3 regions of the Hydrogenophaga sp. SL48 genome follow, and region 2 is predicted to be linked to each of the others. Evidence: predicted binding sites of a transcription regulator. Region 2 holds the regulator's gene; each other region holds the start of a gene.
The links. Region 2 encodes FNR, which switches genes on or off when oxygen is low (the NO sensors DNR and NnrR bind a similar motif). Its sites were predicted from a motif close to TTGATNNNNATCAA; they were not measured.
Positions count from the first base shown of each region.

Region 1: a site for FNR is predicted at 2,384-2,397, ahead of IM738_RS01970 (bacteriohemerythrin). Genes of this name have one in related genera too.
Region 3: a site for FNR is predicted at 4,354-4,367, ahead of IM738_RS01555 (DUF3149 domain-containing protein). Genes of this name have one in related genera too.

Region 1 is NZ_CP063400.1:410,155-415,905, forward strand. Features, by position in the region: gene IM738_RS01960 (ammonium transporter) at 1-698, opposite strand, end outside; gene IM738_RS01965 (Crp/Fnr family transcriptional regulator) at 898-1,692, opposite strand; gene IM738_RS01970 (bacteriohemerythrin) at 1,838-2,347, opposite strand; gene IM738_RS01975 (DUF805 domain-containing protein) at 2,467-2,802, shown strand; gene IM738_RS01980 (HDOD domain-containing protein) at 2,821-3,678, opposite strand; gene argH (argininosuccinate lyase) at 4,040-5,491, opposite strand; gene IM738_RS01990 (sensor histidine kinase) at 5,616-5,751, shown strand, end outside.
Region 2 is NZ_CP063400.1:1,306,708-1,312,458, forward strand. Features, by position in the region: gene ccoG (cytochrome c oxidase accessory protein CcoG) at 1-917, shown strand, start outside; gene IM738_RS06270 (nitrogen fixation protein FixH) at 950-1,249, shown strand; gene IM738_RS06275 (hypothetical protein) at 1,322-1,615, shown strand; gene fnr (fumarate/nitrate reduction transcriptional regulator Fnr) at 1,682-2,401, opposite strand; gene hemN (oxygen-independent coproporphyrinogen III oxidase) at 2,578-3,957, shown strand; gene IM738_RS06290 (sulfite exporter TauE/SafE family protein) at 4,078-4,749, shown strand; gene IM738_RS06295 (DMT family transporter) at 4,750-5,628, opposite strand.
Region 3 is NZ_CP063400.1:333,408-339,158, reverse strand. Features, by position in the region: gene IM738_RS01580 (cytochrome b) at 1-820, opposite strand, end outside; gene petA (ubiquinol-cytochrome c reductase iron-sulfur subunit) at 859-1,467, opposite strand; gene mscL (large conductance mechanosensitive channel protein MscL) at 1,701-2,114, shown strand; gene pdxA (4-hydroxythreonine-4-phosphate dehydrogenase PdxA) at 2,177-3,232, opposite strand; gene IM738_RS01560 (Nif3-like dinuclear metal center hexameric protein) at 3,236-4,018, opposite strand; gene IM738_RS01555 (DUF3149 domain-containing protein) at 4,145-4,294, opposite strand; gene IM738_RS01550 (trypsin-like peptidase domain-containing protein) at 4,472-5,629, shown strand; gene tatC (twin-arginine translocase subunit TatC) at 5,650-5,751, opposite strand, start outside.

The DNA of each region.
Region 1 (5,751 bases), 900 kb from region 2:
ACCGCGACCAGGCCGGAGATCTTGTCCAGCGTCTGCGCGCTCATCACGTTGAAGCCGAACCAGCCCACGCAGAGGATCCACGCGCCCAGCGCGAGGAAGGGGATGCTCGATGGCGGGTGGGCCGACACACCGCCGTCCTTGCGGTAGCGGTTGGCGCGGGCGCCCAGGAAGATGACCGCGGGCAGCGCGATCCAGCCCCCCACCGCGTGCACCACCACGGAGCCTGCGAAGTCGTGGAAGGCGAAGCCGGTGGTGGCGGTGATCCAGGCCTGCACGCCGAAGTGGCCGTTCCAGGCGATGCCCTCAAAGAAGGGGTAGACCAGGCCGACGATGACGGCGGTGGCGATCAGCTGCGGCCAGAACTTGGCGCGCTCGGCGATGCCGCCGGAGATGATCGCGGGGATGGCGGCGGCGAAGGTGAGCAGGAAGAAGAACTTGACGAGCTCGTAGCCGTTTTTCTGCGCCAGCGTTTCGGCGCCCACGAAGAACGAGGCGCCGTAGGCCACGCCGTAGCCAACCACGAAGTAGGCGATGGTGGAGACCGAGAAGTCCACCAGGATCTTGACCAGGGCGTTGACCTGGTTCTTCTGGCGAACCGTGCCGAGTTCGAGGAAGGCGAACCCGGCGTGCATGGCCAGGACCATGATGCCGCCGAGCAGGATGAACAAGGCATCGGCGCCCTGTTTGAGTGCGTCCATGAGGGAATCTCCGTGCAGAAAGCTTGTTTTGGTGCGGTTTGAATGCCAAAACAGGGCCTGCATGGCGATTCGCACCAATCCATAGCAAGAACTGCACCAGCATGGATGCACGGGTGCCTTCTGGTGGTGCGATGGCGCGAAGCCGGTGCGGTGTGGGCGGCGTCGCGCGGTGGTCCGGCCGACCCCGAGCCGGGCGGGCTCAGGCCGACACGACAGCGCTGCCGGTGGGGAGCGTCACCGTCGGGATGGTGGTGGCGTCCTTGATCACCTGACGCTGCGGCAGGTAATGCAGCAGCACGTCGGTTTCCTTCTTGACCACGGCGTAGCACTCGCAGCTGAGGGCTTCGAGCTGGGGCCGGTCGAGGACCTTGATCAGACCGCGGGAGTACGAAATCACCCCGAGCTGCTGCAACTTCAGCGCCGCTTGCGTCACGCCCTCGCGGCGAACGCCGAGCATGTTGGCGATGAACTCCTGGGTCATCGTCAGGTGGTTGTTCGACAGGCGGTCCATCGACAGCAACAGCCAGCGGCAGAGTTGCTGGTCGATGGCGTGGTGGCGGTTGCACACGGCGGTCTGGGCAACCTGCGTGATCAGTGCCTGCGTGTAGCGCAGCATCAGCACCAGCAGCTCGCCGTGGCGCTTGAATTCTTCCTTGACCCGCGACCGGGGCAGGCGGTAGGCATGACCGGCGCTCTGCACCACCGAACGGCTGGGCGTGCTCTCGCCGCCCATGAACAGCGTGATGCCCAGCAGGCCTTCATTGCCCACCACGAGGATCGCGGTGGACGCACCGTTTTCCATCACGTACTGCAGCGAGACGATGGCGTCGGTGGGAAAGTAGACGTGGCGCATGGGGCGCCCCGATTCGTACATGAGCGCCCGCAGCGGCAGCGCCACCAGTTCCAGGTAGGGAAACAGCCGGTCTTGCACCTCGGGTGACAAGGCGGCCAGCAGGTGGTTCTGGCGGGGATGAGGCGGGGGCTTGGGGGACATGCGGATGCTCTGGTGGCTGGACTTGGGGTGACAACCCCCCAATGGGCACCCAGCTTACCGCGCCGGCCGCGCAGGGGCTTCGGGGTGGCGTGCCGACGTTGAAGACGATGGGGGCATCACCGTTTGCCGGCGATGCGAGGGGCGTTCAGCTGCAGCTGACGCTGCCGCAGCCACTCATGGTGGCGGGCTTGACGCGGTCCGGGTCGGCCAGGGTTTCGGTGCGGCTGTCGAAGCCCACGTCCTTCATGTGCAGGGCCAGGCCGGCGTCCATGCTGGCGGCGTGCTGCGGGAACCATTCGACGAGGGCCTCGGCCAGGCGGTTGATGATCTCGGTGTCGCCCTGCTGAAAGTGGTCGACCACGGCGTTGAGGGTTTCCAGGATCGTGGCGTGGTGCGAGGCGTGGCAGTTGTCGGCCGAGAAGCCGGTGGCCAGCATCCAGCGCTCTTCCTGCGCGAAGTGCTCGACCGTGTGCGCCACGAACTCGCGGTAGAGCGGCAGTTGCTCAGCAGGCGGCGTGGCCAGCAGCCGGTTGAGCATGTCCACGAACTCTTCGTGGGTGTCGTCCATGCGGTCATCGCCGGTGCGCAGCTGGGGGTTCCAGGTCAGGCCGGTGGCGGCCGAGATCGGGGCTTCTGGGGTGGCGGTGGTGTCCATGGGTCGAGACTGTATCGGTTTCGGGATGGTCGGCGCTTGATGGAGGTCAAGCGGGGGGGGGGCGGCCACCGGGGCTCAGGACTATCATGCCGGCTCAACAACACTGTCTGGAGGACGAGATGAATTTTGTCGACGCGGTCAAGACCTGTTTCAGCAAATACGTGGGCTTCGAGGGGCGCGCCACGCGTTCGGAATACTGGTGGTGGGTGCTGTTTGTGTTTGCGGTGGCCATCGTCATGGGCGTGCTCAGGCTGGGCACGATCGGCAACCTGTTCTCGCTGGCCACGCTGCTGCCCTCGATCGCCGTGGGCGCCCGCCGCCTGCACGACATCGGCAAGAGCGGCTGGTGGCAGCTGATTGCCCTGATCCCGCTGATCGGCTGGCTGGTGCTGATTTACTGGGCCGTGCAGCCCAGCGAAGGCGACAACGCTTTTGGCCCCACGCCCGCCCGGTAAGGGGCAGGCGCACCGGGTTCAGGCCGCCGGTGTGTCCATCATCTTCTGCACCGCGGCCTGAATTTCAGGCGAGGCCAGGGCCTGTTCCAGTCGTGCCAGGGCCGGGTGGGCCAGGGCGGTCCGCAGGTGGTGCGTGTCCACACCGGTGTCCTGCTTCACGTCATAGCCTTCCAGCGTGCCCTGCTGGCTCAGCGCCAGGCGCTCGCCCAACCGGGCGCAGAGGTAGCCGAGCGCCATGCGGGGTGCACGCTCCGGATCGGTGGTCATGTACGACGTCACCAGCTGTTGGCTCACGCAGCTGACGTCGCTGATCAGGCTGGCAGGCAACTCCCAGTTTTTCATCAACAGACAGCCAATTTCGCTCGAGTTCAGGCCCAGCACCTTCTGCTCCAGCCCGGCGCGCACCAGGCGGCCGTGAGACAGCCATGACTTCAGCGCCGAAGCCGGGAACAGCGAGGCGGTGGCAAGTTGTCCCACGAAACTGAGCACCACCTGGGTGGACAGCGCGCCCTGGTCGGGCAGGTTGAGTGCCTTGCTGAGTCGGACACACAGCTCGCTCGCGATGGCGCTGGCGCGCCAGATGGCGTCGAAGCTGCTCTGCGCTTCGGCCTGCTTGGGCTTGAAGGACTCTTCCAGCATGTATTGCAGACAGATGCCGCGCACGGAGTTCATGCCCAGGAAGGTCACCGACTGACCGATGCTGGTGACGGGCGTGCGCAGCCCGTAGAACGGTGCATTGACGGTGGAGAGCACCTTTCCGGCGATCAAGGGCTCGCCCATGACGAGGTCACCCAGTTCGGCGGAGCTGGCGCGCGCGACAAAATCGGGCGACAGCAACTTCTGCATCGAACGAGGAGGGCGGGGGATGTTGCGCACGCTCTCCAGCAAAGCGTCTTTGCGCGCGGGGTCGAGGTCCTGTTCTGTCAGCCATCGAAACCCCGACAACTCGGCGGGAATCGGCTCTGCCTGAACCGTCTCGGTGGACGCAGCGGCGGGTACCGCACTGGCGGATGGAGCAGACGGTGTGCTGGGCCGTCGGACGTTGGCAGGCTTCTCTATGGCAGTTTTCGCGGGTTGCTGACGGAATAGCGAGAGAAAAGCCAAAAGAGACCTCCATTTCAGTTTTTGGACCCACGGGCCATGGATCAACCTGAGATGGAATCGGCGTTTTTCGCCCGGTCTTGAGGACTGTGTGAGGTGTTGACCTGCTCCCAGACGGTGACCAGCACCAGGTGCTTTATGCCAGGCGGGCGCGGTGGCGCGCGATCTGCGTCAGCACCTGGGCCGGCGCGGTGCCACCCAGGGTGTTGCGGGCGTTGAGGCTGCCGCGCAGGCTCAGGCACTCGTAGACGTCTTTCTCAATGCTGGCGTTGAAGCCTTGCAGCACCGTGAGCGGCAGTTCGGACAGGTCGCAGGCGTGGCTGGTGGCGGCCTTCACGGCGTGGGCCACGGTTTCGTGGGCGTCGCGGAAGGGCAGGCCTTTTTTCACCAAGTAGTCGGCCAGGTCGGTGGCGGTGGCGTAGCCCTTCTTGGCGGCCTCTTCCATGGCCACGGCGTTGACGGTGATGCCACCTTCCTTGGCGCCGGTGGCCGGGTTGAGCTGGCCGCCCACCATCTCGGCAAAGATGCGCAGCGTGTCTTTCAAGGTGTCCACGGTGTCGAACAGCGGCTCCTTGTCTTCCTGGTTGTCTTTGTTGTAGGCCAGGGGCTGGCCCTTCATGAGCGTGATCAGGCCCATGAGGTGGCCGACCACGCGGCCGGTCTTGCCACGGGCGAGTTCGGGCACGTCGGGGTTTTTCTTCTGCGGCATGATCGAACTGCCGGTGGTGAAGCGGTCGGCGATTTTCACGAAGCCGAAGTTCTGGCTCATCCACAGAATCAGCTCTTCGCTGAAGCGGCTGATGTGCACCATGCACAACGAGGCGGCGGCGGTGAATTCGATCGCGAAGTCGCGGTCGCTCACGCCGTCCAGGCTGTTCTGGCAGACCTGTGCCACGCCCTGGTCGTCCACCATGCCCAGGCTCACGGCCACGCGCTCGCGGTCCAGCGGGTAGGTGGTGCCGGCGAGGGCTGCGCTGCCCAGCGGCAGGCGGTTGGTGCGGCGGCGCACGTCGGCCAAACGCTCGGCGTCGCGCGCGAACATCTCCACATAGGCCAGCAGGTGGTGGGCAAAGCTCACCGGCTGCGCCACCTGCAGATGGGTGAAGCCCGGCAGGATCACTTCCACGTTCTTTTCGGCCACGTCCACCAGCGCCGTCTGCAGCTCCACCAGCAGATTGGTGATCAGGTCGATCTCGCCGCGCAGCCACAGGCGCACGTCGGTGGCGACCTGGTCGTTGCGGCTGCGGCCGGTGTGCAGGCGCTTGCCGGCGTCGCCCACCAGCTGGGTCAGGCGCGCCTCGATGTTCAGGTGCACGTCTTCGAGGTCGAGCTTCCATTCGAAGCTGCCGGCCTCGATTTCCGAGCGGATCTGCGCCATGCCGCGCTGGATGTCGGCCAGGTCCTGCGCGCCGATGATCTTCTGCGCAGACAGCATCTCGGCGTGGGCCAGGCTGCCGGTGATGTCGGCCAGCCAGAGGCGTTTGTCAAAGAAGACGCTGGCGGTGTAGCGCTTGACCAGGTCGCTCATGGGCTCCGAGAACAGGGCGGACCAGGCTTCGGATTTTTTGTCGAATTGGTTGGTGGACATGATGGTGCCAGCGGCGGGGTGGGGTATCGGAGGGGAGCGCCAGGCGCCGGGCCAGGCGGGCCTGGCTGCTCAAACGGGACGCTGTTGCCCCAAACGGGCGGTCGCGGCCTATAGTGCGAGCGTTATGCGCGACTCCCGAATTTTATCGACCTTCCAGGACCTGAGCTCGGCGACGGGTGCCTTGCCGCTCTCGCAGATGCCCGAGCACCAGCGCGCGGAAGCGCTGATCTTTGACACCTGCCAGGTCGGTGTGGTGTTGC
Region 2 (5,751 bases):
CGGGCTTCACCTTCGTCGGGTACTTCACGCCGATTCGCGAGCTGGCTGTGGTTTCCCTGGCCGCTTCTCTGGGGCCCTGGCAGACCTTCTGGATCTTTTTCTATGGCTTTGCCACCTATGGCAACGCCGGCTTCATGCGCGAGCAGGTGTGCAAGTACATGTGCCCCTATGCCCGCTTCCAGAGCGCGATGTTCGACAAGGACACGATGATCGTCACCTACGACGAGAAACGGGGTGAGCCGCGGGGACCGCGTTCCAAGAAAGCCGATCCCCAGGCGCTGGGCTTGGGCGCCTGTGTCGATTGCACGCTGTGTGTGCAGGTGTGCCCGACCGGCATCGACATCCGCAAGGGCCTTCAATACGAATGCATCGGGTGCGGCGCCTGCATTGACGTGTGTGACGAGGTGATGGACAAGGTGGGCTATCCCCGCGGACTGGTCAAGTACGCGACGCAGAACGGCATGGCCAATGGCTGGACGACGGCACAGATGGTCCGTCGAGGTCTGCGCCCGCGCGTGCTTGTCTACACGGGCATCCTGATGGCCATCACGACCGCCGTGATGGTGAGTCTGTACCTGCGCACCCCGCTCAAGGTGGATGTGATCCGTGACCGGGGCACGCTGGCCCGCATGGTGGAACAAGGGCGCATCGAGAACGTGTTCAGGTTGCAGGTCATGAACGCCACCGAGTCCACGCAGCGCTATGTGATTGGTGTCACCGGTCTGCCTGGCATCACCATCGCTTCCGAGAGCGAAGTGGAGGTGCTGCCCACCGAAGTGCGTTCTGCCGTCATTCGGGTGCAGGTGCCTCCGGGGGCGGCATCCACCGGTTCTCATCCCATCCAATTCGATGTCCGTTCGACAGGGGATGAGGTGTCTCAGGTGAAAGAAAAAGCCGCGTTCCTGATCCCCCGGTAAAGTGACACCCACCTTTCCACTCCGACACCCACATGAATCCCAACAACGCCGCTCCCGCCCAGTCTTCGCTGCCCATCCCCTGGTGGAAAGTGCCTCACATGTGGCTGGTGGTGGGCGGACCACTCGTGGTGGTGGTTGCAGCCATTGCCACGGCCATCATCGCCGTCAAGGGCGCTGATCCTGTGCTCAACAAGGCCGATTTCGAGCGAGACCTGAAAGCCGCTCATGCCCTGGACGGACAAGCCAAAGCCAAAGCGCTGGAAACCTTGCAGCCCGCGCAGCAGGCGCGCAACCACGCGGCCTCACCGCTGCCGGAGCCTGCGGCCAAATAACAGGGGCAGGCCGAGCCGCCGACCTCAAAGACTTCTTGAACTGACTTTCACCCCCTACGAGGAGACAAGAGCATGTGGTCACAGCGCTGGATGTGGATTGCCTGGCCAGCCTTTCTGGTGGCAGCGGTTCTGGAAATGATCGTGTTTGCGATGGTGGACCCCGGTGACTTGCATTGGTTTGGCAACCCGCTGGGGCTGTCCCGGCAGGCCATCTACACCTTGGCCTTCTTTGTGTTCTGGGGAATCACCATGGCCTCCAGCGCGCTGACCACCCTGTTGTCGATGTCACCCTTCGAGGTCAACCGATGCCCGGTGCCCGAGGCCGCGCGGCCTGAAAGCTGTGCACAAAACCGCTCCTGTCGCTGACGGCGAAAAGCCCAAAAGAAAACCCCGCCGGAGCGGTCCGGCGGGGTTTTCTTTTGAACGCTGAAATCAGCGGCAGGTCTGTGGATTCACGATCAGCTTGAGTGCTTCGGTGTCCTTGATGTGCACGTAGCGTTGCTTGACTTCAATGATGCCTTCCTCGACAAACTTCGAGAACGTGCGGCTGACCGTTTCCAGCTTCATGCCCAGGTAGCTGCCGATCTCTTCGCGCGTCATGCGCAGCACCAGCTCGGATTGCGAGAAGCCTCGGGCATGCAGGCGCTGCACCAGGTTGAGCAGGAACGCCGCCAGGCGTTCCTCGGCGCGCATGCTGCCCAGCAGCAGCATCACGCTGTGGTCTCGCACGATTTCGCGGCTCATGATCTTGTGCACATGGTGCTGCAGGGTGGTGAACTCCCGAGAAAGCTCTTCAACCTGATCGAACGGCATGATGCAGACCTCGGCGTCCTCCAGGGCGATGGCGTCACACGAGTGGCGGTCGCTCACGATGCCATCCAGGCCGATGATTTCGCCCGTCATCTGGAAGCCGGTGACCTGGTCCCGGCCGTCGGCGGTGGTCACACAGGTTTTGAAGAAACCCGAACGGACGGCATAGAGGGAGGTGAACTTGTCGCCGGTGTTGAACAAGGCCGAGCCCCGTTTGACGCGCCGACGGGCTGAAATGACGTTGTCGAGCTTGTCCATTTCGTTGGGGTTCAAGCCCATGGGCAAGCACAGCTCCCGCAAATTGCAGCTGGAACAGGCGACTTTGATGCTTTGAATGTCCATAAATATCCCGCAATTGGGCCGAAGCTTAACGCATGGGTGTCGCTGATGTCGATGTACCCATTCGTTTCGCTGGCGTCAGTCAGCAGAAACCCTTGGCTGTCATGCGCCCTTGATCTTGATCAAGGGCGCTCGAACGCGCCTGGGGCACATTCTCCTTCTGCATTGGAGAATTGCCTGTGAGTCACGCCATATCTGACGAATTGCTCAAGCGGTTCGATGTCCCTGGACCGCGCTACACCTCGTATCCGACGGCTGATCGGTTTGTGGAAGCCTTCACCGAAGCCGACTACATCCAGGCCCTGGAGCAGCGGCGAGCGGGCTCGATGGCCTTGCCGCTGTCCCTGTACGTGCATGTGCCGTTTTGCGAATCGGTTTGTTACTACTGCGCCTGCAACAAGGTGATCACCAAGCACCACGAGCGGGCGGAGGAATATTTGCGCTACCTCTCGCGTGAGGTCGACCTGCAGGTGCAGCACTTCGGCAAGGGCCACAGCGTGTCCCAGCTGCACCTTGGTGGCGGGACGCCCACCTTCCTGTCGGATGGCGAGCTCGAAGACCTGATGGCGATGATCCGCCGCAACTTCACGCTGGTGCCGGGTGGGGAGTATTCGATCGAGGTGGATCCCCGCACGGTGACCGGCCAGCGTTTGCAGACCCTCGCACGCCTTGGGTTCAATCGCCTGAGCTTTGGCGTGCAGGACTTCGATCCTGCGGTGCAAAAAGCCGTGCACCGGGTGCAGCCCGCCGAACAGGTGTTTGAACTGGTGGAAACCGCCCGCAAGATCGGCTTCGAATCGGTGAACGTGGACCTGATCTACGGCCTGCCACTGCAAACGCCGGAATCGTTCTCCCGCACGCTGGCGCAGGTCAACCAGCTGCGCCCTGACCGCATTGCGCTTTACGCCTACGCCCACCTGCCTTCGCGGTTCAAGCCGCAGCGCCGCATCATTGCGGCGGAACTGCCCAGCCCCGGGGACAAGCTGTCCATGCTCTCGGCCTCGCTGGATGCCATGAGCGAGGCCGGCTACGTGTATGTGGGCATGGATCATTTCGCGCTGCCCACCGATGCCTTGGCGGTGGCCAAGCGGCAGGGCCGCCTGCACCGCAATTTCCAGGGCTACAGCACACAACCCGACTGCGATCTCATCGCCCTGGGTGTGTCGGCCATCGGCCGCATCGGTGCGACCTACAGCCAGAACGCCAAGACGATCGAGGATTACTACGACGCTCTGGATCAGGGCCGGTTGCCGATCGTTCGCGGCTTGGCACTCACGCGCGACGATCTGTTGCGCAGGTCGGTCATCATGTCCTTGATGTGTCAGGGCCAGTTGCAGTACGAGCCCATCAACCTGGGGCATCTCATAGATTGCAAAAAGTACTTTGCCCGAGAACTTGAGGTCTTGGCCAGCTTTGCCGAACAGGGACTGGTGAGCATTGACGAGTCGGGTGTGCAGGTCACTGCCACGGGCTGGTATCTGGTGCGCGCCATTGCGATGGTGTTTGACAAGAACCTTCAAGTGGATCAGGACCGCGCCCGTTTCTCCAAAATCATCTGACCTGAAACGATCGTTGGCGCTGCCGCCCAGGCTCGCCGCGAGAGCGGTCAAGCGCCCCGCTTGCATGGAGCTTGTGGGGACTTCGTCCGCTCATCTTTCCCCGCCTGCTAGAGTTCCCTGATGCAGACTTCCATGGCGATCACGGCCCTGTTCATGGGGCTGGCCGGTGGCCCGCACTGCGTGGCCATGTGCGGGGCCGCTTGTGCGGGTATCGGCCGTGCCGCCGGCGAGCGCAGCACACAGGCGTTGTGGTCGTTTCAGGCCAGTCGCATGTTGGGCTATGCGCTTTTTGGTGCGTTTGCCGCCGGGTCGGTTCAAGGGTTGGCTTGGTTGGGCACCAACACGGCCGTCATCCGTCCGGTCTGGACGATGTTCCATGTGGCGGCGTTGCTCCTCGGTGCGGTGCTCCTCTGGCAGGCAAGGCAGCCCGCGTGGCTGGAAGGGCTCGGTCAAAGCGTCTGGCGCAAGGCGCGCCCCGTGCTCGGCCGCCTGGGCGGCAAAGCGCCCGTGGTGCTGGGTGTGGCCTGGGCCCTGATGCCTTGCGGCTTGCTGTACTCGGCGTTGTTGGTCGCCTCGCTCTCAGCCAACGCGATGGAGGGCGCGCTCATCATGGCGCTCTTTTCGACGGGCACCTCCATCTCGTTGACCGCCGGGCCTTGGCTCTTGCTGCGTTTGCGTGGGGGTCGTTCGGGTGCCTGGGGCATTCGCCTGGCCGGATTGGCGTTGGCGGCCACCTCGGGCTGGGCGCTCTGGATGGGTATCACCAATCCCACCGGGCTGTGGTGTGCCTGATCAGGGCTTTCGACCCGGCAACGTGGCGAGAACCAGGCCCAATAGGGCGATGCCGAACGCGAGCAGCTGAATGGGCGTGAGCCGCTCACCCATGAACACAACACCGATGGTTGCTGCACTGAGGGGCAGCATCACGGCGAACACACCGGCCTTGGATGCGGGAATGGTTTTCAGCCCGGTCATCCAGAGCCACACCGTCCAGACGCTCGCAGCCAGAGCGTAAAACACCAGCAGACCCCAGGTGTCAAGGCGCACGGAGCCGAAATCGAAGCGCCAAGCGGCCCAGATGCCCAGGGGGGTGACCAGCACAAAGCCCCACAGATTGATGATGGCCGAGATGCGTTTGGGCCCCAGGCCTTCCGTGAGTCGCTTGCCAATGACCACATAGGAGGCTTCGCACACCACGGCGGCAAACACCAGCAGGTTGCCCCACACCTGCAGATCCAGGCCCAGCGGCCCTGGTCGCCCCGCCGCATGCGTGTCGGCGCCTTTCTGCAGCGAGAACAGCCCGATCCCGATGGCGGCACAGGCAATGCCGCCCATGGTGCGCTTGCCGATGCGCTCCTTGAGGAACACCCTGCTCAACACCGCAACCACGGCGGGGATGGACGACATCACCACGCCCGCGGCCACAGCGGTGGTCAGGCCGACACCGAACAACATGCAGATGGAGAAAAGAAAGTTGCCCAGGAAGGATTCGAGAAAGAGCAGGCGCCGGGTGTGCGGGCTCCAGGCAGGTTCGTCCGGCGGCTTGCGCAGCCAGCGGAGCATGGCCACACCACCGATGCCAAAACGAAGCCAGGCCAGCAGAAAGACGGGGAAAACCGCCACCAGCGGTTTTGACAGCGCAACGTAGCCCCCGACCAGCGACATGCTCATGGCCAAACTCAAGTAGGCCAAACCCCTTGGGCCATGCGGGGACACGCTGTTCGGATCAGTCATGGGTGGCGATCATGCCCTACCGGGGGTTCATGGCTGCCCACTTTCGGCATGAGAGAACGC
Region 3 (5,751 bases), 970 kb from region 2:
CCATCAAGAACAGCGACACACCAAAAATGTCGTGCACGCTGTAATAGGGGTGGAACGGAACCCCGTCAAGAGGAATGCCGTTGGCATCTTTCGTGGCCTTGATCTCGACGCCATCGGGGTTGTTGGAGCCCACTTCGTGCAGGGCAATGATGTGCGCCACCACCAGACCCAACAGCACCAAGGGCACGGCAATCACGTGAAAGCTGAAGAACCGGTTCAGCGTGGCGTCACCCACCACATAGTCACCGCGGATCAGCAGCGCCAGATCCGGGCCCACGAAAGGAATCGCAGAGAACAGGTTCACGATCACCTGAGCGCCCCAGTACGACATCTGCCCCCAGGGCAACAGGTAGCCCATGAACGCTTCGGCCATCAACACCAGGAAGATGCCGCAACCGAACACCCAGACCAGTTCGCGTGGCTTGCGGTAAGAACCATAGATCAGCCCACGGAACATGTGCAGATAAACCACCACGAAGAAAGCCGACGCACCGGTGGAGTGCATGTAACGGATCAACCAGCCCCAGGGCACGTCTCTCATGATGTACTCGACCGAAGCAAAGGCCACTGGCACACCTGCTGCGTTGAGGTTGGCATCCGGTTTGAAGTGCATCACCAGGAAGATGCCGGTCACGATCTGGATCACCAGCACCAGCAGGGCCAGCGAACCGAAGATGTACCACCAGTTGAAGTTCTTCGGCGCGTAGTACTCGGCCATGTGCTCATTGAAGAGCTTGGAGAGCGGGAATCGGTTGTCGATCCAGTTCAGCGTCTTCTGAGCCAACGGTGCGTCGGGAGATATTTCTTTGAATTCAGCCATGGAATGCCTCTGTGGTCGGAATGCCTGCAACAAGCAGGTCAGGCTTTTTTGTCTTCGCCGATCAGCAACGTGGTGTCGGACATGTAGTAGTGCGGCGGCACTTCAAGGTTGTCCGGAGCGGGCTTGTTCTTGAACACACGGCCGGCAAGGTCGAAGGTTGAACCATGACAAGCGCAGAGGAAGCCACCCGTCCAGTCATCCGGCAAAGAAGGTTGAGGACCTGGAGTGAACTTGTCTCCCGGCGAGCACCCAAGGTGAGTGCAGATGCCCACACCGACGAAGACATCCGGCTTGATGGAGCGGTGACGGTTTTGCGCGTATTCGGGAGTCGGGAATGCCTTGCGCTCTGATTGTGGGTCGGCCAGTTGAGGCTCAACCTTCTCCAGATCGGCCAGTTGCTGTTCGCTGCGGCGCATGATCCACACTGGCTTGCCGCGCCATTCGACCACACGTTTTTCACCGGGCTGGAGCGTGGAGATGTCCACCTCCACCGCAGCGCCCGCGGCCTTAGCTCGCTCGGAGGGCTGGAAACTGCTCACAAAGGGAACTGCGACAGCGGCTGCTCCCACGCCACCCATGGCGCAGGAAGTGATCAGCCAAGTTCGGCGACTGTTGTCCACGGTCGCAGCGACGGTTGCTTCACTCATGGGGATCTTTCAAAGACGGTTCGAGACAGGATCACTAGGGTCAACCCTGCATTGTACCGGAGCGTTACAAGGTACCTCCCGCTTTCCAGGGCCGCACGCTGGGCCAATCAGGCCTCAGGGCACGTGTCAACCGGGCCCGTCAGCGGCGCGTAATGCTGATATGGCTTGTGCGAAAATTTGCTGACTTATGCAGCCAGCCCGGAGGCATGCGATCCTCATAACAGGAGTACCACATGGCAGTGATGCAGGAATTCAAGGAGTTTGCCCTGAAAGGCAACGTGATGGATCTGGCGGTCGGCGTGATCATCGGGGGGGCGTTCGGCAAGATTGTCGACTCCATCGTTGGCGACCTGATCATGCCCATCGTGAGCAAACTCTTCGGTGGCTTGGACTTTTCCAGCTACTACATCGCTCTGGCGGGGCAGGCTGCGGGACTGCCACTGGCGGAAGCCAAAAAGGCTGGCGCGGTACTGGCCTATGGCAACTTCATCACCATCGCCCTGAATTTCATCATTCTTGCTTTCATCGTCTTCATGATGGTCAAGCAGGTGAACCGCCTCAAAAAGGAGGCACCTGCTGCCCCGCCAGCACCTCCGACAGAAGACGTGCTGCTGCTCCGGGAGATTCGCGACAGCCTGCGCAAGTAAGACGCAGCGCCTCACGCGCCAAATCTGGTGCCGTTGTCATGGCCAGATGGCAACGGACTTTTTTATTGGGAAGATCCAGCGCTCATGCGCATGGCCGCATCGATGGCTGCCAGCAGGCTGGACGCACTGGCCCGTCCTGTTCCCGCCAAATCAAACGCGGTGCCATGGTCGGGACTGGTGCGGATCAGCGGTAACCCCAATGTGGTGTTCACCCCGAACTCCAGCCCAAGCAACTTCACTGGAATAAGTCCCTGGTCGTGGTACATCGCGACCACCACATCGAATTCGCCTTGACGCGCCCTCATGAACACCGTGTCGGGCGCGTGCGGCCCGCTCACGTTCAACCCCATGTCTTTCGCATGGTGTATGGCTGGAGAGATGATGTCGATTTCCTCTCGCCCGAAGAGCCCCCCCTCCCCCGCATGAGGGTTCAGTGCCGCCACCGCGATCCGGGCGTTTGGCATACCGCATCGCCCAAAATGGGCAGCGGTGATGCGAATGGTTTCAACCACGCGTTCCCGCGTGACGGCCTCCAGCGCCTCCCGCAGCGACACGTGAATGCTCACGAGCACGGTGGCGAGACCAGGGCTGCTGAGCATCATTCGCACGGGCATCTGGGCCAGCGTCACACCGGCATGCTCTGCTGACAAGGCCTGAAGAAACTCGGTGTGTCCGGGATGGGCGAGTCCGGCCGCCGACAGCGCCTCCTTATGGACCGGCGCCGTCACCATGGCGCGCGCGCCACCATGAAGAACAAGGTTCGCGGCATAGGCAATGCAATCCGCTGCGGCCCGTCCCGCCGTCGCACTGATGCAACCGAATGGAACCCGCTCCGACAAAACACAGGCCTGCACGGCACGCAACCGATCCGTAGGTGCCGTGGCCCACGCCCCCGCAGCAACCTCCTCCAGCACCAAGGCCTCATTCGCCATGCCTTCGAGCGCATGGGTCAAGTCGATGGCGCGCTGAAGGGTTGGGAGATCTCCTGCCACCAGCACCTGGTTGCGGAGTTCAGGACGCTCACACAATGCGCGGACGATGATCTCCGGACCAATGCCTGCCGGATCACCCATGGTGATGACCACCGGTCTTCCGGATGCGGCTGGCTTGCTGGTCATGTCTCAGGCGGGATTGGGGATATCGATGAAAAGATGTTCGATGTCCAGTTGATCGGCCACATGCGCCGCCACGGCAGGGGCACCATAACGCTCAGACGCGTGGTGCCCGCAGGCGATGTAGGCCACACCACTTTCCCGGGCATAGTGGGCCTGTGGCTCGGAAATCTCTCCGGTGATGAAGACATCCGCACCCGCGGCGATCGCCGCCTCGAAATACCCCTGCGCGCCACCCGTGCACAACGCGATGCGGTTCACAGCCCGATGCCCCTCTCCGATCAGGATCACAGACCGCCCCAGCACCACCTTCACATGATCAGCCAGTTGCGCCAACGAAGATGCACGGCACCCCAGAAACCCCAGTGACTGGTCGCCAAACCGCCCCTCTCCTGGATCGAACAAAGTCACCCCGAGGCGCTGTGCGAGCTGCGCGTTGTTGCCCAGCGAGGCGTGCGCATCCAGCGGCAGGTGGTAGGCGAAGAGGTTGATGTCGTGCGTCAGCAACCGGACAAGGCGCTGTTTCATCCAGCCGGTGACCCTGCCATCTTGGCCACGCCAGAACAGCCCATGGTGCACGAAGAGCGCATCGGCACCCACCTCAATGGCCGCGTCGATCAAGGCCAGGCTGGCGGTCACACCGCTGACCACCTTGTGCACCCTGGGACGTCCTTCGACCTGCAGGCCGTTGGGACCGAAATCTTTGAACAGGGCAGGTTGCAACAGCGCGTCAAACGCAGTGAGCAGGGTTTCGCGGGCAACGCCGCCCGACGGGGATGCAGGAATGGTCATGAGCGGGAGCCAATGGGGCCGGTCTGAACAAAAGCACGCGAAGTGCTTCCGGTGGAACCGCCCTATTCTGTCACCGCTCCGCGATGGCGGCGCACCGCTGCAGCCCGGATCGAATGCGATATCCCGTCAGCCCTGCGCGCGCTGAGCGCGCTCCGACTCTTCCATCTTGCGGTTGAAGAAGCGGTAGAACCAGATGGCCATCCCGATCATGAAAGTGATGCCGGCAATGCTGAACAAGCCGTAATCGGTAGAAAAAAGGTCGGCGATGGCTTTCATCGTGCGCTCCAGTCTTGGTGAACAGGCGACCATTGCACCGCCGATGCGCCAGAAACGCTTTGACGTGGGTCAATCGGCTTGAACGCCCAAAAGCCGTAACCATATGCAGGACAATGCAAACTCACAGTGGTTTCGCTGCCACCGCGGCGTCCACGCAAAACCGAAAACCTCTTTCTCATGAAACGCATCTGGCTGCTTTTTGCCCAATCCGTCACAGTGTTGCTGGCGGCCTTGTTCGTGGTGGCCACGCTCAAGCCCGAATGGCTCAACCGCAGCTCCGTGCTGCCAACCCTGGTTCCGGTCATTGAGTCGACCGGCTCAGTGCTTCCTGGCAGCAGCGCGCCAGCGGTCAACAGCCTGCGCGAAGCGGCCAAGGCAGCATCTCCTGCAGTGGTCAGCATCAACACCAGCAAGGCCCCTGAGAACGCCCCCCAGAGCAATGACCCGTGGTTCCGTTTCTTCTTTGGCGAACAAAATCAGGGACAGCCTCAGGCGGGACTCGGCTCAGGGGTGATCGTCAGCCCGGCCGGCTACATCCTGACCAACAACCATGTCATTGAGGAAGCCGATCAGATCGAGGTCATTCTCAACGATGGCCGCAAGAGTGCGGCACAGGTGATTGGCACCGACCCTGAAACCGATCTCGCCATTCTCAAGGTCGAATTGACCGGCATGCCCGTGATCACGCTCGGCAACTCGGATGCGCTGTCCATCGGCGATCAGGTGCTGGCGATCGGCAACCCTTTCGGCGTCGGGCAGACCGTCACCAGCGGCATCGTCAGTGCGCTGGGGCGCACCCAGCTGGGCATCAACACCTTCGAGAATTTCATCCAGACCGATGCCGCCATCAACCCAGGCAACTCCGGCGGAGCGCTGGTGGACATCAACGGCCACCTCATGGGCATCAACACGGCCATCTACTCGCGCTCAGGCGGATCCATGGGCATCGGCTTCGCCATTCCCACCTCCACCGCACGGAGCGTGATGGACGCCATCGTTCGGGACGGCAAGGTGACACGGGGATGGATTGGCGTTGAACCACAGGACCTGACCCCGGAACTGGCCGAGAGCTTCGCCGTCACACCGGGCACCGGCGTCATCATCACAGGAGTCTTGCAGAACGGCCCCGCCGCACAAGCGGGCATTCGACCCGGTGATGTGGTCACCCATGTGGCGGGCAAGCCCGTAGGCAATGTCGCTCAACTGCTCTCAGCGGTCGCCGCGCTCACACCCGACGCTCCAGCGAAACTGGAACTGGTGAGAAAAGAGACCAAGCTCAGTGTGGATGTCACCCCCGGCAAACGGAACTTGCCGAGACGTCAGGCAAACCGCTGATTTACCACGGGGGAGCGCAATCAACTTGCGGCGTTGTTCGCAGGCTCTTCAGGTGCAGCGGTGTTCCGAATGAACCACTGCGATCCCCAGATACCCAGCTCGTACAGCACACACATCGGTAC